DNA from 3 places in the Mesorhizobium sp. KR2-14 genome. Region 1 is predicted to be linked to each of the others. Evidence: predicted binding sites of a transcription regulator. Region 1 holds the regulator's gene; each other region holds the start of a gene.
What was found. Region 1 encodes PhoB, which activates phosphate uptake and scavenging genes when phosphate is short. Its sites were predicted from a motif close to TGTCATNNANCTGTCAT; they were not measured.
Positions count from the first base shown of each region.

Region 2: phnF (phosphonate metabolism transcriptional regulator PhnF) is a predicted target of PhoB. The motif match lies at 6,250-6,266, and genes of this name have one in related genera.
Region 3: ABLE86_RS21635 (DapH/DapD/GlmU-related protein) is a predicted target of PhoB. The motif match lies at 4,759-4,775, and genes of this name have one in related genera.

Region 1 is NZ_JBDZDR010000007.1:103,649-111,260, forward strand. It holds gene pstA (phosphate ABC transporter permease PstA) at 1-1,104, shown strand, start outside; gene pstB (phosphate ABC transporter ATP-binding protein PstB) at 1,122-1,946, shown strand; gene phoU (phosphate signaling complex protein PhoU) at 1,994-2,707, shown strand; gene phoB (phosphate regulon transcriptional regulator PhoB) at 2,727-3,416, shown strand; gene ABLE86_RS17685 (ROK family protein) at 3,435-4,670, opposite strand; gene xylF (D-xylose ABC transporter substrate-binding protein) at 4,861-5,904, shown strand; gene ABLE86_RS17695 (sugar ABC transporter permease) at 6,146-7,495, shown strand; gene ABLE86_RS17700 (ATP-binding cassette domain-containing protein) at 7,510-7,612, shown strand, end outside.
Region 2 is NZ_JBDZDR010000005.1:195,429-203,040, forward strand. It holds gene ABLE86_RS15265 (translocation/assembly module TamB domain-containing protein) at 1-3,767, shown strand, start outside; gene hemN (oxygen-independent coproporphyrinogen III oxidase) at 3,902-5,251, shown strand; gene phnF (phosphonate metabolism transcriptional regulator PhnF) at 5,494-6,240, opposite strand; gene phnG (phosphonate C-P lyase system protein PhnG) at 6,345-6,815, shown strand; gene phnH (phosphonate C-P lyase system protein PhnH) at 6,815-7,420, shown strand; gene ABLE86_RS15290 (carbon-phosphorus lyase complex subunit PhnI) at 7,424-7,612, shown strand, end outside.
Region 3 is NZ_JBDZDR010000013.1:23,289-30,900, forward strand. It holds gene phnX (phosphonoacetaldehyde hydrolase) at 1-834, opposite strand, end outside; partial or broken gene ABLE86_RS21625 (autotransporter outer membrane beta-barrel domain-containing protein) at 1,450-3,411, shown strand; gene ABLE86_RS21630 (autotransporter domain-containing protein) at 3,353-3,952, shown strand; gene ABLE86_RS21635 (DapH/DapD/GlmU-related protein) at 4,088-4,720, opposite strand; gene ABLE86_RS21640 (EF-hand domain-containing protein) at 4,972-5,562, opposite strand; gene ABLE86_RS21645 (NADPH-dependent FMN reductase) at 5,757-6,329, opposite strand; gene ABLE86_RS21650 (hypothetical protein) at 6,957-7,301, shown strand; gene ABLE86_RS21655 (polysaccharide pyruvyl transferase family protein) at 7,301-7,612, shown strand, end outside.

The DNA.
Region 1 (7,612 bases):
ACCTTCAACGAGAAGGTCATCGACCCCGAAGGCAAGCGCGCGACCGACCCGAACGTGCTCATCACGGCCAACTATCCCAAGCTGGCCGAAAGCGCGCTTGTGGCCAAGCTCGGCATCGACCCGCACGACAAGGCTGCCATTCGCAAGCTCAAGGGCTTCCTTTCGGACGGCGTGCGGGCGCAGCTGCGCTCGGTGGTGATGGACGACCCGTCGGTGATCGGCACGACGCGCAATGTCGACATCCTTGTTGCCGCCAACATCGATTCCGCCTTCAAGGGCCAGATCGACCTTTCGGTGGACGAAAGCCGGCGCAAGGTTTCCGACCAACAGGTGGCATGGATGAAGCAGCTTGCCGCCGACGGTTCGCTGGCCGAGCATTTCAACAAGGGCCTGTTCACCTTCGGCGCCTCCAGCCGGCCGGAAACCTCGGGCATGGGCGTGGCGATCATCGGCTCTTTCTACATGATGGTGATCGTGCTCTTGCTGGCGCTGCCCATCGGCGTGGCCGCCTCGATCTATCTCGAGGAATTCGCCAAGAAGAGCCGGCTGACCGACCTGATCGAGGTCAACATCAACAACCTGGCCGCGGTGCCGTCGATCGTGTTCGGCCTGCTGGGCCTGTCGGTGTTCATCAACTTCCTCGGCCTGCCGCGCTCGGCGGCGTTGGTCGGCGGACTGGTGCTGACGCTGATGACGCTGCCCACCATCATCATCGCGACCCGCGCCGCCCTTGCCGCCGTGCCGCCCTCGATCCGCTCGGCCGCCCTTGGGCTGGGCGCCTCCAAGATGCAGATGGTGTTCCAGCACATATTGCCGCTGGCAACCCCCGGTATCCTCACCGGCACCATCATAGGCCTGGCGCGCGCGCTGGGCGAGACGGCGCCGCTGCTGCTGATCGGCATGGTCGCTTTCGTGGCCGACTATCCGGCCACGCCGCTGGAGCCTGCCACGGCGCTGCCGGTGCAGATCTATATGTGGGCCAACGAGGCCGAGCGCGCCTTCGTGGAGCGCATGTCGGGCGCCATCATCATCCTGCTCGTGTTCCTGATGGCGATGAACATCACGGCCATCGTGCTGCGACGGCGTTTCGAGCGGCGCTGGTAGGCGAAGGATGCTTTAGTATGAACATCATGACGGAAGTGGCACTCGAGAACGCGGTGAACGACAAGATGAACGGTACGCCCAAGGAAATCATCAAGATGCGCGGCCGCAAGGTGTGCGTGTTCTATGGCGACAAGCAGGCGTTGTTCGACGTCGACCTCGACGTGCGCGAAAACCAGGTGACGGCGCTGATCGGCCCTTCGGGCTGCGGCAAGTCGACCTTCCTGCGCTGCCTGAACCGCATGAACGACACCATCGACGGCGCCCGCGTGACCGGCCAGATCACGCTGGACGAACAGGACATCTACGACAAGAGCATCGACGTGGTGGAGCTGCGCGCCCGCGTGGGCATGGTGTTCCAGAAGCCGAACCCGTTTCCGAAGTCGATCTACGAGAACGTGGCCTATGGCCCGCGCATCCACGGCCTCGCCCGCAAGAAGGCCGACCTGGATGCCATCGTCGAGACCAGCCTGAAGAAGGCCGGCCTGTTCAACGAGGTGAAGGACCGCCTGAACGAGCCGGGCACCGGGCTTTCCGGCGGCCAGCAGCAGCGCCTGTGCATCGCCCGCGCCATCGCCGTTTCGCCAGAGGTGATCCTGATGGACGAGCCATGCTCGGCGCTCGATCCGATCGCCACCGCACGCGTGGAAGAGCTGATCGACGAGCTGCGCCAGAACTACACCATCGTCATCGTCACCCACTCCATGCAGCAGGCGGCGCGCGTTTCGCAGCGCACGGCCATGTTCCATCTGGGCCAGCTGGTCGAGGAGGGCGACACCGACAAGATGTTCACCAACCCCGACGACAAGCGCACGCAGGACTACATTACCGGCCGGTTTGGCTGACTCGCGGTTGATCCGCACGCCGGACAAAGGATTGCAAAGACATGATCATGGGCAAACACACCGTCACGTCCTTTGACGAGGAACTGGGGCACATCGACCGGCTGCTGCGCGACATGGGCGATCTGGCCGGCGCCATGGTCTGTGGCGCCATCCGGGCGCTGGTCAATTCCGACAATGCGCTTGCCCAGCGGGTGATTTCCGACGACGCGGTGATGGACGCGCGCCAGCGCGAGCTGGACGACCGCGCCATCACGCTGATCGCCAAGCGGCAGCCCATGGCGCAGGACCTGCGCGCCGTGGTGGGCGCGATCCGCATGGCCGGCGACCTGGAGCGGATCGGCGACCTTGCCAAGAACATCGCCAAGCGCGTCGGCGCCGTGGGTGAGAGCGCCACGCCGCGCAGCCTCGCCCACTCCATCGAGACGATGTCGGACATGGTGCTGGAGCAGATCAACGGCGTGGTCGACAGATATGTGACCCGCCAGCCCGAAGGCCTGAAGGCGCTGCGCGCGGCGGACGAGAACATCGACGTGAAGTACACCTCCGTGTTCCGCGAGCTGCTGACCTACATGATGGAGGATCCGCGCAACATCACCGCCTGCACGCATCTTCTGTTCTGCGCCAAGAACCTCGAGCGCATCGGCGACCATGTCACCAACATCGCCGAGAACGCCTACTATGTGATGACTGGCCAGCAGTTGCCGCCCAACCGGCCGAAGTTCGACGAGACCTCGCTTTCGGCGCCGGAATCGACGACCTGAGCGGGAGACCGGAAAAGTGATGATCGCCCCGAAAATCATGGTAGTGGAGGACGAGGAGCCGCTGGGCGTCCTGCTCCGCTACAATCTGGAATCGGAAGGCTATCAGGTCGAGGTCGTGCCACGTGGCGACGAGGCGGAAATCCGCCTGCAGGAGAATGTGCCCGACCTTCTGGTGCTGGACTGGATGCTGCCGGCGGTCTCCGGCATCGAACTGTGCCGCCGCCTGAGGATGCGCCCCGAGACCGAGCGCCTGCCCATCATCATGCTGACGGCGCGCGGCGAGGAGAGCGACCGCGTGCGCGGCCTTTCCACCGGCGCCGACGACTATCTGGTCAAGCCGTTCTCGACGCCGGAATTCATGGCGCGGGTGAAGGCGCTGCTGCGCCGCGCCAAGCCCGAGGTTCTGTCCAGCGTGCTGAAGGTGGGCGACATCATGCTCGACCGCGAGGCGCACCGCGTCTATCGCGGCAAGAGCGAGATCAAGCTCGGGCCCACCGAATTCCGCCTGCTGGAATTCATGATGCGCCACCCCGGCCGCGTCTTCTCGCGCGGGCAGCTGCTCGACAATGTCTGGGGCGAGACGATCTATATCGACGAGCGCACGGTGGACGTGCATGTGGGCCGCCTGCGCAAGGCGATCAATCCCGGCAACCTGCCGGATGTGATCCGCACCATCCGAGGCTCGGGCTACGCCATCCGCGAGGACTGAGCCCGGCCCGGCCGCCGCTCAAGCCGCGCCCGCGGCGCTTAGCGGCGCAGGGCCCGGCGCGAAGATTTCGCGGTCAAGGAAGGTGAGGGCGGTCATTGTGCAGCCTTCGCGGATCAGCGGCCGTTCGTTCGGCAAGGTGTCGAAGGAGATCGCCTTGTTGTGCTGGCCGCCCGCGGTCTTGTCGATAGCTGAGCGCAGCGCCGGCTCGATGAGGTCGAAGGCGGTCGCGCCGATGCCGACCAGCGCGACGGGTGCGGGGTCGATCAGCGCAAACAGGCTGCCGAGGCCGAAGCCGATGGCTTCGCCGGCGATGCGGAAGGCCTCGCGCTCCGGGCCGTCGGCCGCCCGCGCCCTGTCGGCCATGGCGCGTATCTCTTCGTCCGAAATGTCTGCCAGCGGCGCCTGGTCCTCGCTTTGGCCCCGCGCATTGCGCCAGATGGCGTAGTTGCCGGCATAGGCTTCCACGCAGCCGCGCCGGCCGCAGCGGCACAGCGCCCCGTCGGGCCGGTGGATCATGTGGCCGAACTCGCAGCCCGACGATTGCGTGCCGGTGAACAGCTCCCCCTTCAGCACCATGCCCATGCCGATGCCGTGCGAGAGCAGGATGGCGATGAAGTCGTTGCGGTAGCGCTCGGGCTTTCGCCAGCGCAGCGCCACCGCGATCATGTTGCAGTCGTTCTCCACGGTGGCGGGGATGCCGGTGGCGGCTTCGATCCGGTCGGCGAATTCGAGATGCGCGTGCGGCGTGATCGGCGACCACAGCATCATGCGCGAGCCGGCATCGGTGATGCCCTGCACGGCCATGCCGATGCGCAGCACGCGATGGCCTACGGCCCGGCGGGCCTCGACCTGCCGGCGCACCATGGCGACGCAGTCGCCGAGCAGCGCTTCGCGCCCGGTGGCCAGCGTCTCCAGCCGGCGCTCTTCCGATGCGACCACCTGCCCGGCGTAGTCGACCACGGCGACCGACAGGAAATTGAGCGACAGCACCACGGTGATGACTTCGGCAGCTTCCGGGGCGAGGCCGAGCGCTACCTGCGGGCGGCCGCGCTTCGAGCTTGCGGCTTCAGCCGCCTTTTCGGCGAGGATGCCTTCGGCGATGAGGTCGGCGGAAATGGCCGAGATGGTGGAATGGCTGAGGCCCGTGGTCCCCGCGATCTCGGTGCGGGACGGCTGGCCCGCGCGCCGCACGGCCGCGATGACCATGGCGCGGTTGCGCTTGCGCAGATCGTCGTGACGGATCGCCACCGGCATTTCGGCATTTCCTCCCGGAGCCTTGTTGCGCTGCGCAGATTCCAGTTCGCGTGCGCCGCGTCAACCTTCGGCGGGATGTTGACAGAACTTCAGGGTTACGACACTATTTTTTCGAGGTTCGAAATAATAGCCTCGACAAGGGCCCCAGGCCATCGTCATCGCGCCCTGGAGGGGGCGCAGGGAGGAAATCATGAAGATGTTTGCAACCGCCTTGCTGGCGGGTGTCGCGCTGTCGGTGTCGCTGGCAGGCGTGGCGCAGGCGAAGGACAAGATCATCGGCGTTTCCTGGTCGAACTTCCAGGAGGAGCGCTGGAAGACCGACGAAGCGGCGATCAAGGCCGCGCTCGAAGCTTCGGGCGACAAATACATTTCCGCCGACGCCCAGTCCTCGGCGGCCAAGCAGCTGACCGACGTGGAAAGCCTGATCTCGCAGGGCGCCAACGCGTTGATCATCCTGGCGCAGGACGCCAGCGCCATCGGGCCGGCGGTCGAGAAGGCCGTGGCCGAGGGCATTCCGGTGGTGGGCTACGACCGCCTGATCGAGAACAAGGATGCCTTCTACCTGACCTTCGACAACAAGGAAGTAGGCCGCCTGCAGGCCAAGGCCGTCTATGCCGTGAAGCCTGAAGGCAACTACGTCTTCATCAAGGGCAACGGCGCCGACCCGAACGCCGACTTCCTGTTCGCCGGGCAGATGGAAGTGCTGAAGGAGGCCATCGGCGCCGGAAAGATCAAGAATGTCGGCGAGGCCTATACCGACGGCTGGCTGCCGGCCAACGCCCAGAAGAACATGGAGCAGTTCCTGACCGCCAACGACAACAAGGTCGACGCGGTGGTGGCCTCCAACGATGGCACCGCCGGCGGCGCGGTGGCCGCGCTCGAGGCACAGGGCCTGGCCGGCTCGGTGCCGGTTTCGGGCCAGGACGGCGATCATGCCGCGCTCAACCGCATCGCGCTCGGCACGCAGACCGTGTCGGTGTGGAAGGACTCGCGCGAGCTTGGCAAGGCCGCGGCCGAGATCGCCGCACAGCTCGCCGACGGCAAGAAGATGGATGAGATCCCGAACGCGACCAAGTGGTCGGACGGCCCCAGCAAGGTCGAGATGACCTCGGTCTTCCTCAAGCCGATGCCGATCACCAGGGACAACCTCAACGTCGTCATCGACGCCGGCTGGGTTTCCAAGGACGTGGTCTGCCAGGGCGTGAAGGCGGGTTCGGTCGCGGCCTGCGACTAGGCCGGCTCGTTCGGTTCCGCACGGGGCGGGCAAGACGCGGCCGCCTGCCGCTGTCCGGCTCGTTGGACGCCGCGGTTTGAGGAGAAACCGCGGCGTTTCATTCGCCGCCGCATGCCGCCGGGCACGCGGTGTTCAGTTCGCACAAAGTGCCTCTCCGGAAAATCGATTCCGTGTTTCCAAGGGCGTGCGCTAGGATGAGGTCCTGAGACCGGCGCAAGACCGGACCGGGCGGGAGGACGTCATGACCGAAGTGACAACGCAGGAGCCCGCGGCGCAGGACACTGCCGGGCATGGGCTTGCGGACCGGGCGCGAGCTTCGGAGGCCGGGGCCATCGGGCGTTTCCTGCAGGCGACGGAACTCGACACGCGCATGCTGGGCATGGTCGGCGCGCTGCTGCTGATCTGGATCGGCTTCCACATCCTGTCGAACGGCCTGTTCCTGACCCCGCGCAACCTCTGGAACCTTTCGGTGCAGTCCTCGTCGGTCGCTGTCATGGCGACGGGCATGGTGCTGGTCATCGTCACGCGCAACATCGACCTTTCGGTCGGCTCGATCCTGGGCGTATGCGGCATGATCATGGGCGTGACCCAGGCGATCATCCTGCCGCGCTTCGCCGGCTATTCGCTCGGCGATCCATCGATTTGGATCATCGCGCTGGCGGCTGGCCTGACCGTCGGCCTTGCCATCGGGGCACTGCACGGCTTCATCATCGCCTATCTGGGGGTCCCCGCCTTCATCGTCACGCTGGGCGGGCTGCTGGTGTGGCGCGGCGCGGCCTGGTGGGTGACCAGCGGTCAGACGGTGGCGCCGATGGATGCCACCTTCCGCCTGATGGGCGGGGGACCGGAAGGGGCGATCGGCGCGACCTGGAGCTGGGTCGTCGGCCTCGTTGCCTGCGCGGCGGTGATCCTGATGCTGGTCTCGGGCAGAAACCAGCGCAAGCGCTTCCGCTTTCCGCTCCGCCCGGTCTGGGCCGAAATGTTTCTGGGCGCTGTCGCCTGCCTCGTCATCCTGCTGGCGGTGTGGGTCGCCAATTCCTACCCATGGCCGAGCGGCACGGTGAAGAAATATGCCGAGGCCAATAACATCGCGATTCCCGATGGCGGGCTGTTCGTCGCCCATGGCATCGCCATTCCGGTGCTGATCGCGATCGCGGCGGGCATCATCATGACCTTCATCGCCATCCGCACCCGCTTCGGCCGCTATGTCTTCGCCATCGGCGGCAACCCGGAGGCGGCGGAACTGGCCGGCATCAACACCCGCTGGGTGACGATGAAGATCTTCATGCTCATGGGCTTCCTGGCGGCCATCGGCGCGGCGATCTCGACGGCGCGGCTGAACGCGGCCACCAATGCGCAGGGCACCCTGGACGAATTGCTGGTGATCGCCGCAGCGGTCATCGGGGGCACCTCGCTTTCGGGGGGCGTCGGCACGGTAGCCGGGGCCATGCTGGGCGCGGTGCTGATGCAGTCGCTGCAGTCGGGCATGGTGCTTCTGGGCATGGACACGCCGCTGCAGAACATCGTGGTTGGCATCGTGCTGGTCGCGGCCGTGTGGCTCGACACGCTCTACCGCCGTCGCGTGCAGTGAAACCGGAGGGCATGATGGACCAGATGCGCACTCCCCTCGTGGAACTGAGGAACATTTCCATCGCCTTCGGCGGCATCCGCGCCGTCGACGATGCCTCGATCGACCTGCATGCGGGCG
Region 2 (7,612 bases), on a different contig from region 1:
CGCCGCGCTTCCGCGATTTCTTCGGCGCCGAGACCAGACTCCAGACCTCCGGTCTGGTGCGCGACGGCGGCGGCGTGCTCTTGGAAAAGCTCGACCTGCAAGGCGCGTCGCTTGACCTCAAGGCCGCAGCCGAGACGGCCCCCGACGGCTTCCTCCAGCGCCTGACGCTGAGCGCCGACATCGCCGACCCGGCCGGCAAGCCTGTGCTTCTGCCCGTGCCGGGACAGAACACCGTGCAGCGCGCCAGCCTCGCGCTGGCCTTCGGCGACAATCCGGGCGACGAATGGTCGGGCTCGTTCAAGATCGACGACCTAGCCACCGAGACTTTTTCGTCCAAGTCGGCCGAGGTACTGCTATCGGGCCTGGCCCAGAACATCGCCAACCCGGCGTCGCGCCATCTCACCTTCGCCGCCACTGGCGGCGTGTCCGGCATCGTCGCCACCCGCGCCGACATCGCCGAGGCGCTGGGCGATCGCATCGCGCTCGACGTCGGCGGCGAATGGTCGGCCGGCGCGCCGGTGAAGCTCGCCAAGGCCGAAATCGCGGCCAACGGTTTTGCGCTTTCGCTTGCCGGCGACATTTCCGACTTCGTCTTCAATGGCGACGTCGGCCTCAAGGCCAGGTCGCTGGCTCCGTTCTCCAGCCTTGCCGGGCGGCAGCTTTCGGGCGGCGCCGATCTCGTCGCCAGGGGCGAGCTGAAGCCGCTCACCGGCGCGTTCGACCTCGCGCTTGATGGCATGGCCGAGGGGCTGGGCATCGGCACGCCTGCCGCCGACAATCTGCTGCATGGCCGAACTCGCATCGCCGGCGGTGTCGCGCGCGGCGAGACCGGCCTTGTGGCGCGGCAGCTGCGCATCTTCAACGACCAGGTCGAGGCCAAGGCCGATGGCCGCTTCGCCACGGGTGCGGCCGATTTCGGCTTCGACCTCTCTGTGGCCGATCTGGCGCTGGTGTCCGACAAGACTGCCGGCCGTCTCACCGCCAAGGGCCGCGCTTCCGGCACCGAAGGGCTGATCGGCCTGACCTTCGGCGCGGAAGTGCCCAGCGGCACGCTGGTCGGCAAGACGCTGAAAGATGCCGTGCTCGACTTCGAAGGCACGCTGCAGAAGGGCGACCTCAACGGCAATGTGACCGGTAACGCCTTCCTCGACGGCGTAAGGGTCGATCTCGCCTCGGCCATTGCCGCCAATGAAGACGAAAAGCGCCTAAGCGACCTGAAATTCACCGCAGGTGGCGCCAAAATCACCGGCGATGTGACGCAGGACAGGGGCGGCCTGCTCGACGGCAAGCTGTCGCTCGCCGCCGCCGACGTTTCCACCGCTGCGGCATTGCTGCTGAAGCATGCCACCGGCGCGGTCAACGCCGACATTGCGCTGACCCATCAGGACGGCAGGCAGAACGCCACGGTCCACGCCGAGATCAACAAGCTGGTGGTCGACACCGTCCATGTCGGCAAGGCCGATCTCAACGCGACCGTTGCCGACCTGTTCGGCGTGCCGATCGCCGACGGCTCGTTGAATGCCAGCAAGCTTGTCGCCGGCGGCGTCGATGTCGCCACGCTGCAGGCCACCGCCCGGCACGAAGGCCAGACGACGAATTTTGCGGCCAACGCGAAGCTCGAGAATGGCGCTGTCGCCGCTGCCGCCGGCGCGCTGTCGCCGGTCGAGGGCGGCTACCGGCTCGCCCTGCAGCAGGCGCAGCTGACCCAGGGCAACCTTTCGGCCAAGCTTGCCGAACCGGCCGCCCTGCAGATGCGCGGCGAAAAGATATCCATCGACGATCTCGTGCTCGACGTCGGCGGCGGGCGCGTCAGCGCGCGCGGAGAGATCGACGAAAAGCTGGACCTCGCCGTCAGCATCGCCAGGCTGCCGCTGGCCATCGCCAACGCCGTCCGCCCCGACCTGGCGCTGGCCGGTACGGTCGACGGCACCGCCAATATCGGCGGCACGCGTGCCAATCCGGACGTGCGCTTCTCGCTCAAGGGCAATTCGATTGCCGCCGCCGCCCTGCGCGAGGCGGGTCTTGCCTCTATCAACCTCGAAGCCGAGGGCAACTCCACAGCCAGCTGGCTGAACGTCAAGGCGGCGGTGACCAGCCCTGATGGCCTGCGCGCCACGGCACACGGCGCCGTGCCGCTCGACAAGGGTGCACTGGCGCTCGACATCGGGCTCGAATCCTTCCCGCTTGCGCTGCTCAATGCGGTCGCGCCTGATCAGCGGCTCGGTGGCAACATCTCAGGCACCGCCAAGGTTTCCGGCCAACTCGCCAATCCGGCGGCGGCGTTCAATTTGCGCGGCGCGGGCATCCGCGCAGCCGCTTTGGAAGAAGCCGGCGCAGCCCCCCTCGAAATCGCCGCCTCCGGTCATTTCGCCGACAAGGTGCTGACGCTGTCGTCGGCCACCGCCAACGGTCCGCAGGGTCTGTCGCTCACCGCCAGCGGCCGCGTGCCGGTCTCCGGCGAGGGCGTGGACCTCGCCGTTCGGGGCGAGGCACCGTTGGCGCTGGCCAACCGTTTTCTCGCCGAGCGCGGCGCGCAGGCGGGCGGCACGCTTTCGGCCAACGCCACCATTTCCGGCAGCCTGAAAAAGCCCTCCATCCGCGGCATGTTCTCCACGCAAGGGGCCGAATTCGTCGATCCGGACAGCAATGTCCGCCTGCGCTCCATCGCGGTCATGGGCACCATCGACGGCGACCAGGTCACGATCCGCAACGCCTCGGCCAATCTCGCTGCCGGCGGCTCGGTCGGCGCTACCGGCACCATCTCGCTCGACGCGGCGGCGGCCTTCCCGGCCGACATCCGCATCACGCTCAACGATGCCCGCTATTCCGACGGCACGCTTGTCGTGGCCACCGTGGGCGGCAGCCTCGCCATCACCGGCCCGCTCGCGCGCGATCCGGTGCTGTCGGGCAATATCAATGTCAGCCGCGCCGAGATCACCGTGCCGGAAAGCTTTGCCGGCGGTGCTGCCGCGCTCGACGTAAAGCACCTCAAGGCCTCGCCGGCCGTGGCCGAGACGCTGAAGCGTGCGCGCGCCAATGACGGCACGCCCACCCCGACCGGCCGTCCGAGCGTCATGCGGCTCGAGGTCAGCGTCAATGCGCCGGCCCGCGTCTTCGTGCGCGGGCGCGGGCTCGATGCCGAGCTCGGCGGCCAGGTCAAGCTCACCGGCCCTGTGTCCGACATCCAGCCGGTGGGCGGTTTCCAGCTCATTCGCGGCCGGCTCAGCATCCTCAGCCAGCGCATCACCTTCGATGAAGGCACCGTCACGCTGGTGGGCGACCTCAACCCCTTCCTCAACTTCGTGGCGCGCTCGGAGGGCACCGACATCACCGTGTTCATCACGGTTTCGGGGCGCGCCTCCGACATCGGCGTAACGTTCTCGTCGCAGCCCGAGCTTCCGCAGGACGAAGTGCTCGCCCGCCTGATCTTCGACCGCGGCATCGACGAGCTGTCGGCCTTCCAGATCGCCCAGCTCGCCGCCGCGGCGGCCGAGCTGGCCGGCGGCTCCAACAATTCGCTGCTGGGCAATTTGCGCAATGCTACTGGTCTCGACGATCTCGACGTGGTCACCGACAGCAAGGGCAATGCCGCCGTGCGCGCCGGCCGCTACATCCAGGACAACATCTATCTGGGCGTGGAGGCGGGTGCCCAGGGCTCGACGCGCGGCACCATCAACCTCGACATCACCCAGGACCTCAAGGCAAAGGGCGCGGTGGGGTCCGATGGCGACTCCAGCCTCGGCGTGTTCTACGAAAAGGATTATTGAGCCCGCTTTCCTGCGGGCTCGCCGCGCGCCGGGGCAGGGCGCGGCGCAAAGGACCTCTCCGGCGGCCTTGATCGAGATCAACGACGCAGGGCGGGGCGCCTTTATGTCTGGCTTAGTTTCACGGAGCCAGACGAATGCAGCCAGATCTCATCCGCAAGCATGCAGCGCCCGTTCCGCGCTACACCAGCTATCCCACCGCGCCGCATTTCCACGATGGCGTCACCTCCGCCACCTACCGCGAATGGCTTGGTGCGATCGAGCCCGGCACCGCGCTCTCGCTCTACGTCCACATTCCCTATTGCGACCGCCTGTGCTGGTTCTGCGCCTGCAACACCAGGCAGACGCGCCGCTACGAGCCGGTCGCCAAATATCTGCAATATCTCTACCGCGAGATCGTCACGGTGGCCGAACTCGTGGCGGGCAAGGCCGAGGTAGGCGCGCTGCACCTCGGCGGCGGCTCGCCAACCATGCTCACGCCGGACGACATGCGCGTGCTGAACGCTATCCTGCGCACGGGCTTCTCCTTCCGTGAAAATGCCGAGATCAGCGTCGAGATCGACCCCAACGACATGGACGAGGCGCGCTTCGACGCGCTGGCCGAAATCGGCATGACCCGCGTCAGCCTCGGCGTGCAGGACTTTGACCCGAGAGTGCAGACCGCGATCAACCGCGAGCAAAGCTTTGCGCAGACCAAGGCGGTGGTGGATGCCGCCCGCGCGCGCGGCGCGCAGTCGGTCAATCTCGACCTGCTCTACGGCCTGCCGCACCAGACGGCAGACAGCGTCGCGGCGACCGTGGAACAGGCGCTTTCGCTGGCGCCCGACCGCATCGCGCTGTTCGGCTATGCCCATGTGCCGTGGATGCGCAAGCACCAGACCATGATCGACGAGGCAGCGCTGCCGGACGTGATGGAGCGTTTTGAGCAGTCCAGCCGCGCGGCCGATATCATTTCGGGCCACGGCTATCAGACGATCGGCATCGACCACTTCGCCAAGCCGGCGGACTCCATGGCGGTTGCCCATCGCGAAGGCCGGCTGCGCCGCAATTTCCAGGGCTATACGGTGGATGATCTCGACACGCTGATCGGCTTCGGCGCCTCTTCTATCGGCAAGCTGCCTCAGGGCTATGTCCAGAACAGCACCGCCACCGGCGAATATGAGCGGCTGGTGTCCGAAAGCGGGCTTGCCGTCACAAAGGGGTTTGCGCTGTCGGAGGAAGACCGCATGCGCGCCTGGGTGATCGAGCGGCTGATGTGCGACTTCTTCTTCTCGCGGTCCGAGTTCGCCCGCAGCTTCGGCGCCGGTGGAGCGCCGGTGATCGATCTGGCCGACCGGTTGGTGGCGGAGGACGAGGACGGCCTGATCGTGCGCGAAGGCGACCGCTTTGTCGTCACCGACCGCGGCCGCCCGGTGGTACGCGCGGTGGTCTCGGCCTTCGACGCCTATCTGGGCAACAACGGCGCGCGGCATTCGATAGCGGTGTGAGAGAGGCCTGATCCTCTCCTGTCTGCATTTGAAATGACCCCCACCCCTAGCCCCTCCCCACAAGGGGGAGGGGGAATTCTGCTGTGTAGCTGCCTAACACCACCCTTGGCCGGCTTTGGCGGTCGGGGCGGCAAAATCGTCCCCCTCCCCCTTGTGGGGAGGGGCTAGGGGTGGGGGTACAGGCCGGTAAGATCAGCGAGCCTCAGTAGACGACAGCACTACCGAAGGTAGGTAAGCTGCCCCTACGTCTCTATCGTCAGCTCCACCAGATCGGCGGCAAAGCGCGTCTCGGCGAACTGGATTGGCCTGCCCTCGAGATCGTCATTGATGGCCACGGTCACCAGCACGATGGCGCCGGGCGACAGTTTCAGGTTGTCGAGGTCGTCGGCATCCGCATGCCGTGACGATATCAGCGTGGTGCGGCGCACATAGTCGTCCACGCCAAAGCGCGCGAAGCTCGCGGTCACCGACCCCGTCTCGGCAAAGACATCCGCGAACCCGGCAAAACGCGTGGCGTCGAACCAGTTCGTTGCACGCGAGATGCGCCGGTTGTCTGCCTCCGTCACGGTTTCCAGCCGCAACACCGGCGCGCCTGTCTCGATGCCCAGCGCCTCGGCCACGCGTTCCGTTGCCGGCTCTACCACATGGCCGAGCAATATCGCCTTTCGCGCTCGCGTCTGGTCCTGCAAGCCGGTCGAAAACCGGGTGCGGGTGCTGATCGGATAGGCTAGCCGCTTGCGGCTTTCGATGAAGGTGCCGCGCCCCTGCTCGGCGCGCAGCACGCCTTCCTGCACCAGTGCCGAAATCGCCGCTCGCACCGTGTGGCGGTTCACGCCGAATAGCTGCGACAGCGTGATCTCCGGCGGCAGCTTGCCGCCTTCGCCGAGCGTGCCGTTGCTGATGCCCAGCCGGATGCGGTCGGCCACCTGCCGCCACAGCGCCACCCCGCTTCGGCGTTCCATGCCGCTTTCGCCAACCGTCGAACTCATTTTTCGCTCCGTCATTCAGCCGTCATGGACAGCCGCTAGAAAGCCAATATAATTTGTTCAGTTGTATAGAGCAATAGACAAATATGGAAGGCGATGGAGCGGCCATGAAGACCGACAGGCGGCACGAACAGGAAGAGGCGCAGGCGCGCAAGGCGGCAATGGCCGCGCTGGCCAATGCGCCGGGCGAAACGCTGAAGGCGCTGTGGGACGAGGCCGGCCTGCCGCGCGACGCGCAGCGGCTGCGCGGACCCGAAACCGGGCTGGTCACCGTGCGCGGGCGCATCGGCGGCGGCGGTGCGCCGTTCAATTTCGGCGAGGCGACCGTCACCCGTGCCACGGTGCGCGTGGAAGGCGGCGCGGTGGGCCACGCCTACGCGCTCGGCCGCGACAAGGAGAAGGCGCTGCTTTCGGCCATAGCCGACGCGTTGTGGCAGGACACGTCGCGCCGCGGCGACATCGAAACGAAAATCATCGCGCCGCTGCAGGCAGCGCAGGCCGAAGCCGACGACCGTCGCCGAGCCGAGACGGCGGCGACCAAGGTCGACTTCTTCACCATGGTACGCGGAGAGGACTGATGCAAACCGAGGCAATAGACGGCGGCTTCGCCAATCCGGTCTTTGACGCGCAGGTGGTGTTCCGCGCGGTCATGGACGCCATGGCCCGCCCCGGCACCATCCAGCCCTGCGGCGAACTCACTGCTCCGCCCGCGCCGCTCGCGCCGGTGGCGGCTGCCGTCGCTCTCGCGCTCTGCGATGCCGACACGCCTCTCTGGCTCGATCCGGCCCTGCAGGCTTCCGCGGCCGCTCGCCACTGGCTCGGCTTTCACACCGGCGCGCCGCTGGCCCACACCCCGGCGGATGCGCATTTCGCGCTCGTGTCGGACCCGGCCGAGCTGATCTCGCTCGAGAATTTCGCGCAAGGGTCGCAGGAATATCCCGACCGTTCCACCACGCTCATCCTGCAGGTGCCGAGCCTGTCCGGCGGCGAGACGCTTCAGCTCGAAGGCCCCGGCATCGAGACATCGCTCGCTTTTGCACCCGTTTCCCTGCCGCGCCATTTTGTCGAGCAGTGGAAGCAGAACCGCGCCCGCTTCCCGCGCGGCGTCGACGTCATCCTGGCGGCACCCGAAGGGGTGGCCTGCCTGCCGCGCACCACGCGCATCAAGACCACGGAGGCCTGACCCATGTATGTGGCCGTCAAAGGCGGCGATGCCGCCATTTCCAACGCGCACAAGCTGCTTGCCGACCGCCGCCGCGGCGACCGTTCGGTGCCGGCGCTGCGCATCGACCAGATCGTGGAACAGCTCGCGCTCGGCGTCGACCGCGTCATGGCCGAAGGCTCGCTCTATGATCGCGAGCTGGCAGCACTTGCC
Region 3 (7,612 bases), on a different contig from region 1:
CGGCTTGTCTCCGGCCCGCAAACGGGCGTCGATGGCTTCGATCACCGGCAGGAGATCGGCAATGGTATCGATCGTGTAGTGGGCGCCCGCTTCGCGCAGCACGCGTCCTGCACGCTGCCGATGCGCGTCCTGGGCCGCCTCGTCCAGCGCCTGCCAGTCGGCGAGCGACAAACCGATTTCATTGCCGCTGGCGACGATACCGACAGCCCACATGCCGGCGGCACGAGCCGAAACCAGACCCGTTGGGCTATCGTCCACCACCACGCAGGCGCGCACATCTGGCGCGCCAAGCGCGATGGCATTGTCCAGAACCATGTCCGGATAGGGCCGACCACGTTTGACATCGCTCACCGTAACACAATGATCCGGCTTATAGCCCTGCGCCTTGGCGAGCGGCATCAGGTTGTTCATCACACTGCGGGGATAGCCCGTGGTGCTGCCGATGGCGATGGCGCGGCTGCGAAGCGCGGCGATGGTTTCGAGCGCCCCCGGAATAAGCGCACTGTAGCGCGCGCACTGGACCTCATCGATGCGCAGGAACGCCGCGTAGAGGCGCTCCACATCCGCTGGTGTGGACACGCCGCCCTTGTTCGCCTGCCAGCGCTCGGCGACGGCGGGCTGGGCGAGAATCATCTCGAGGTGTTCGCGCTTGGCGGCGCCCATGGGGGCGCGCGCCTCGGCCTCCGAGATGGCCACCCCATCCTCGGCGAAGGCCTCACGAAATGCCGCCACCGGCGCAATGCAACCAAAATCGAGAACCGTGCCGGCCCAGTCAAAAATGGCTGTCGAAACGGGACCGCGAAAATTGTGCCCGAGTGTGTTGGTCTTGTTCATCGTCTTGCCTGGTTGAAACTGGGAAGAGAGCGCGGCAGGCCGCTCAAGCCGTCTGGTCCGCGAGTGAGAACCTGCGATTGGCGAGGACATTACCCGGGGCGATTGTGTTCATGGCGGGCCGATCTCACATTGCAGCGGCCCTGCGCTAGCGCAATTTGATGACAGCTTGGCGACCGTTGGCGACGAAGTTTGCTCGCGGCCAGCCGACCAGTAGTCAAGGAGGCTGCGTCGGATGCAATTGCGGCGATCCCCGAATGGCCCTGGTCGGTCCTTCGACCCTTTCGGATGGGCCTCTTAAAGGGAAACAACAATTGAAAGGCGCGGATTTGACGAACAAGAATAGATTATCTAGACATCTGCTATTTGCTTGACGAATAGAATTTCGGGCGACTTTCATTTCCGCATGTACGTTCCTTGAGGCGCGACAGTTCAGACGGGCGAAGGTGGCCCGCGCCGAAGTGGGGGACGGACATGGGGCAACTGACGGATACGCCAGGCGCAGGGCGGACGACGGCGGCCCGGCATCGCCGATTGTATTTCTCCACAGCGCTGGCGGCCATTTTCTGGGCGAGCGCCCAGCCGGCGCAGGCGCAAACGGTGACGGGCTCCGGTGACATGGACCCAGCCGGAGCGACATCACCGACATGGCTCGTCGGGGGCGTCCTCTTTGTCGGCGTTGTCGGCACCGGCGATCTGACCATCGCGGACGGCGGCAGGGTCACCAACACAGATGGCTTGATCGGCTACAGGGCCGGCTCGACCGGCACGGTGACGGTCTCCGGCACGGACGCAAGCGGCAACGCCTCGACCTGGACGAATTCCGACTACCTTTTTGTCGGTGATTCCGGCACCGGCACGCTGAATATCGCGGGCGGTGGCAAGGTCACCAACACAAATGGCTCTATTGCCTCCACTACTGGCTCGACGGGCACGGTGACGGTCTCCGGCACCGACGCAAGCGGCAACGCCTCGATCTGGACGAATTCGGGCAACCTCAGTGTCGGAGGTTCCGGCACCGCCACGCTGAATATCGCGGGCGGCGGCAGGGTCACCAACACGAATGGCTATATTGCCACGTGGGGCGGATCGACGAGCACGGTGACGGTCTCCGGCACGGATGCAAGCGGCAACGCCTCGAGTTGGGCGAATTCCGCAGAGCTTCGTGTCGGAGGTTACGGCACCGGCACGCTGACCATCGCGGACCGCGGCATCGTCTCCGTCGGGGCTGGAAGCGTCTATCTCGGCTCGGAGGCTGCTGGCAGCGGCACAATCAATATCGGCGCGGCGGCGGGCGACGCAGCCGTCGCCGCCGGCGCGCTGGCGGCGGCGAGCGTGCATTTCGGCGACGGTGCCGCCACGCTCACCTTCAATCACAGCGGCGCCACCACCTTCGCGGCAGCGCTGACCAGCAGCGGCACGGGCACCCATGCCTTCCACCATTACGCCGGCACGACCACGCTGACCGGCGACGGCTCCGGCTTTTCCGGGACGACGACGGTATCGGGCGGCAGCCTGATCGTCGGCCGGAACGGCGCCGGCGCGCTCGGCGGATCGCTGACCGTCGGCGCGGGCGGCCTGCTCGGTGGCACCGGCAATCTCGGCTCGAACGGATCGAGCGTCACCATCGCGGCGGGCGCGGTGCATGCGCCGGGCAACTCCATCGGGGTCCAGCATGTGCTTGGCGACTACGCCAACCACGGCACGCTGCGCCTCGAGGCGACCCCGAGCGCGGCCGACAAGATCGTCGTTGCCGGAGCGGTCGACATCACCGGCGCAAGCCTCGACCTGGTGCTGTCGCCGGCGGATGCGGCAAGCTGGGACGTCTTCAACGGTCCCTTCACCATCCTCGAAAAGCAGAGCGCCGGCGCTGTCGTCGGGACCTTCGGCCCGGTGACCCGGAACCTGCTTTTCCTCGATGCCTTGCTCGACTACCAGGGCGGCAACGGCAACGATGTGACGCTTGAACTGCAGCGCAACGATCTGGCCTTCGCCAGCCTCGGCCGGACCCGCAACCAGATCGCCACCGGGACGGCCTTCGACACACTCGACAGCAGCCATGCCGTCTGGCGCTCGATCGTGCTGGCCGCCGATGCGGACATCGTGCGCAACAGCTTCGATGCGCTCTCGGGCGAGATCCACGCCTCGGCCAAGGCCGCGCTCGTCGAGGACAGCCGCTTCGTGCGCAACGCCATCGACGACCGTCTGCGCGCCGCCTTCGCCGCGCCGGGCGCCTCGCCTACGCCGGTGCTGGCCTATGGGCCGGGCGACACACCCATGGCGGTGGCCCCCGACCATGCCGGCCCGGTGGTCTGGAGCTACGGCTTCGGTGCGTGGGGCTCGATCGACGGCGACGGCAATGCCGCCAGCCTCACGGGCTCAACCGGCGGCCTGCTGATCGGCACCGATGGCCTGGTTGGCGACTGGCGCCTCGGCCTCATGGCCGGCTACAGCCACTCCCGCTTCGATGTCGAGACCCGCTTCTCGTCGGGCTCGAGCGACAACTACCATCTCGGCCTCTATGGCGGCACGCAATGGGGCAATCTGGCCTTCAGGAGCGGCCTTGCCTACACGTGGAACGATCTCTCCACCCGCCGCTCCGTCGCCATTCCCGGCATCGCCGAGCGCCTCGACGCCGGTTTTCCGGGCCGGCACGCTGCAAGGCTTCGGCGAGCTCGGCTATGGCATCGAGGCCGGAGGGGCCCGCTTCGAGCCCTTCGCCAACCTCGCCCAGGTCAACCTGCATGCCAATGGCTTTGCCGAAAATGGCGGCGCGGCGGCGCTCTCCGGCCGCCGCGGCACGACCGACGTCACCTTCACCACGCTGGGCCTGCGCGCCGAGCACAAGCTTGGCCTCGGCACGGTTGACGCCACGCTGCGCGGCTTGGTCGGCTGGCGGCATGCCTTTGGCGACACCACGCCAACGGCAACGCTGGCATTCTCGGCCGGTGATGCCTTCGCAATCGCCGGCGCGCCGATCGCCAGGGACAGTGCGGTGGCCGAGGCCGGGCTTGACCTCAAGCTGACGCCCGACTCGAGCTTCGGCTTGTCCTATATCGGTCAGTTCGCCTCCGGCGCGCGGGATAACGGTTTCAACGCAAACCTCGCGGTGAGGTTCTGAATTTGGACATCACCATGAACCCCTCCGCTCCGCGCTGTTGTGCCGTGCGTCGCCTGTTCCGCCTCAGCACCGTCGCAGGATGCTCCGTCCCTTCCGGGTGGGGCATCTTCATAGCAAGAAGCGTCGCGAGGTGTACTAGGACCAGCGCGCGCAAAAGGCCTCGATATCGCTTGACTGAAAGTCGGCGAGCCGCGCCATGATTGTCTCGAATGGCCAATCCCACCAAGCGATAGAGGTGAGCCTCTCCGCGATCGTTCGCGTAAACCGCTCGCGAATGATCTTTGCAGGAACACCACCGGCGATAGTGTATGGCTTAACGTCCTTGGTGACGACCGCGCCTGCTGCGAGCACGGCACCGTCTCCAACCTTTACACCCGGCAACACGATTACCCCGTGGCCAATCCAGACATCATTCCCGATGACAACGCGATCTTCCCTTCGCTGATCAAAGAAGGAATCGTCGCGCACTGCATCCACGGAGTAATATTCTGGGCAGTAGCTGAAACGATGCATGGACGGCCGGTCCATCGGGTGATTGGGCGCACCAATCCTGACTTCCGCGGCGATAGCGCAGAACTTTCCAATCGTCGCGTCTCCGACAATGCAGCGAGGCCCCAAGTAGGAATAATCCCCCACTTCGACCCTGTGCAGCGAGCTGTCCTCCAAGATCTCGCAGCATCTGCCTATGGTTGAATCTCTTATGCTCGCCGTCGCGTGGACAACGGTCTCCCCGATTTTGGGGCGCTTTGATTGTGCGGTCGAGCGCATTGACGGTCTCCAGATTTGGGCCTGCCTAACCGGGGACGATCAAGGATATGTGACATACGGCCGCCAAAGGGCATTTGGGAGCACGAGCTACCGCCACTTTCATTGCTGACCACGCGGAGTGCTGCGGCTGCCGCGGCACTGTTATGCTCGAGGGAAGCTGGGCTCCTGCAAATGCCCCTGGTGTAATGCCGCGACACTTTCGATTGGGCGCCACCCTCCGCGTGAACAGGCGGGTGGCGCGCGGCCAGCTCTTATTCCTGACCGTAGTCTCCACCGCCGCCATCGCCAGAAGCACCGCCGCGATGCATGCCATCACGGAAGAAGTCCTGGATGTCCTCTATGGTCAAGTAGCCCTTCTGATCCGCGTCCATCGCCCTGAAGATGCGGGCGTGGAAATCGTTGACCTCGTCCAAGGTCACCTTTCCGTCACCGTTGGCATCCATGACCGCGAAGATGATCTTCAAACCCACGCCGCGCATCCACGGCGGGCCGTGACGGTGCTTGCGCCATCCGCCTTCTTCACGCGCCTCGGCTGCCCGCTCACGCAGCCTTTCGCGCATCATCCCGCCTCTCTCCCCCATCATCTCGGCTCCGGGCCGCCCCGGGCCTCTCGGGGCTTCTGGCCCTCCCTGCTCTTCCATGCGCTGCGCCATCATCTCACGGACGACCTGCCGGATCATCTGACGCAACTGGTCAGGGCTGATCTGAACTTGCGGCCCGCCTTGTTGTTGCTGCTGGGCCGTCTGATAGGGAGTTTGTTCCTGCGCAAAGCTCGGCGACGCCGGTAGCGCCATCATTAGTCCGGCCACTGCAATGCCTGCCAGCATCTTGACGCGTGTCATGATCTCACTCCTCAGCATTGAAACTTGGAAATTCTGCGCTCGATGGGTCGTGGAGGTGCCCATGCCGCGGCAGCCAGAGTGGGACGGGTTTCCCCAGAAGGCATTGACCCGCATCAATGACAGCAGCCGGTAGTCGAGCCGCTTACTGGACAGTTCGCGACACGTTCAAGCGGGCCAGCCGGCACGTGCAATCGTCATGTCCCCTTCGGCACGGCGGTATATACCCGCGTTATGAATGCCTCGAACTCGGCCATGTAGTTGCGCAGGAACTCTTCGGTGGTGGGGTCGGTTACCTCGCCGTCATCGGTGATGAGACCGGGCCGGAACTGGATATAGGCTTCGGGCGCGTTCATCTGCGGCGAATTGCAGAAGCTGAGGACGCTTCGCAGGCTCTGCTGCGCCACCGCAGTTCCGATTGCGCCCGGGGAGGTGCCGATAACGGCCGACGGCTTGCGCGTGAACGAGTTGCTGCCATAGGGGCGGCTGGCCCAGTCTATTGCGTTCTTCAGGCCGCCCGGGATCGACCGGTTGTACTCCGGCGTCACGAACAGCACGGCATCGACGGCGGCGATTGCCGCTTTGAAAGCTTGCGCCTCCGGTGGGAAATCAGCGTCATAGTCATAGCTGTAAAGCGGCAGTTCCCTGAAGGAAATCTCCTCCATTTCCAGCTCTTTGGGCGCAAGCCGCACCAACGCCGTCGCCAATTTGCGGTTGATCGACGCCGTTGCGAGGCTGCCGATAAGATAGCCGACCTTGTGTTTGGTCATTTGTACGCTCTCCATTCTCCCGGGAAGCATCCGGTAATTTGTTTGGAACGGACCAACCGCTGCGGACACGCCGGAAACAATAAGCCCATGTCTCGGTTTCGTGCTCCACCAAAGGAGCTGCGGTTCCTACGCGTTCCGTTCCACCGGACCATCGATCTGCAGCGCCTCGGCTGCGCGCTGCACCAACTCGTCCATCACGTTCAGCACATCGTCGGAAAACATGGAGGAGCATTTCAGGGGATTGGGCAAGATAACTGCGCATCGGCCGCTCCAGTCTCCACGGCGGGAGAAAAATCCCTGCCGCCTGCCGGGCAGGCGCTTGGTGGCAATGGCCATTCCACCAAAATTGGAAGACCCGGGAGATGGCGCGCTCTGGCCGGAATTCCAGAGGCAGGCAGCCAAAAAAAACGAACTGAGATGAACCCACGCTGGGCCATGCGTAGCCTCGCCCGGGTCAGTAAATCGCTGAATGCTGCGCACTGGCTCCAATCCGAAGAAGTAGGCCGATAAGCCCATCGTTTGAAACCGCGCTTGTGCCACACAATGCTACGGTCAGGGCAAAGTTGCGCTGCAATGCAGTGCCGCTCGTCCGCAAAGACTCTAACCGATGGGCGCGGAAGAAACCTGATGGACACGAGAAAGGTCCGGGCTTCGCAGCGGATGTCGCCAGGCAACAGCAATGTCATCGCGCTGCCGTTACCCGGCGCCTACATGGACGCGACAACGACTGCCAGGACAGCTCCTCGCCCTGTGAGACGCTGGGGCAGCAACGGTGATTTCGTCACGCTCCTATCCCACGCCGTGCGCAGCCTGCACTCCAGGTCGGCACTGCGGCACGACCTCGTCAAGGCCGGCCTTGCCAGGGCGGCCGAATACACCTGGCCGGGCATCACGAAGATACATCTCAAGCTCATGGCGATGGCCGATGCGGTTCATCCCGAACAGCAGGCAGGAGGCGGAGGCGCATTCTGATGGTGGGCAGGGGCAGCAAGGGGCCGGGCCTATTGGCCGGCGGTGTGGCCGCCGCCGCTACCATTCGGGAGGAGCGCGCCACCGGCAGCGCCGAATGGTTGCCCACGCCGCAACGGCCGGCCGAAAGCGCGGTTTCCGATCATGGCAAAAGGTCGCTGCGCATCGCCCTTCTGGGCCAGTTCGGCGTCGGCAATTTCGGCAATGACGGGTCGCTCGAGGCGATGATCCGGACGCTTTCGCGCATCTGCCCCAAGGCCGAACTGACGGTGATCTGCACCGAGCCGAAGGTCGTTGCGGAGACCTTCGGCATC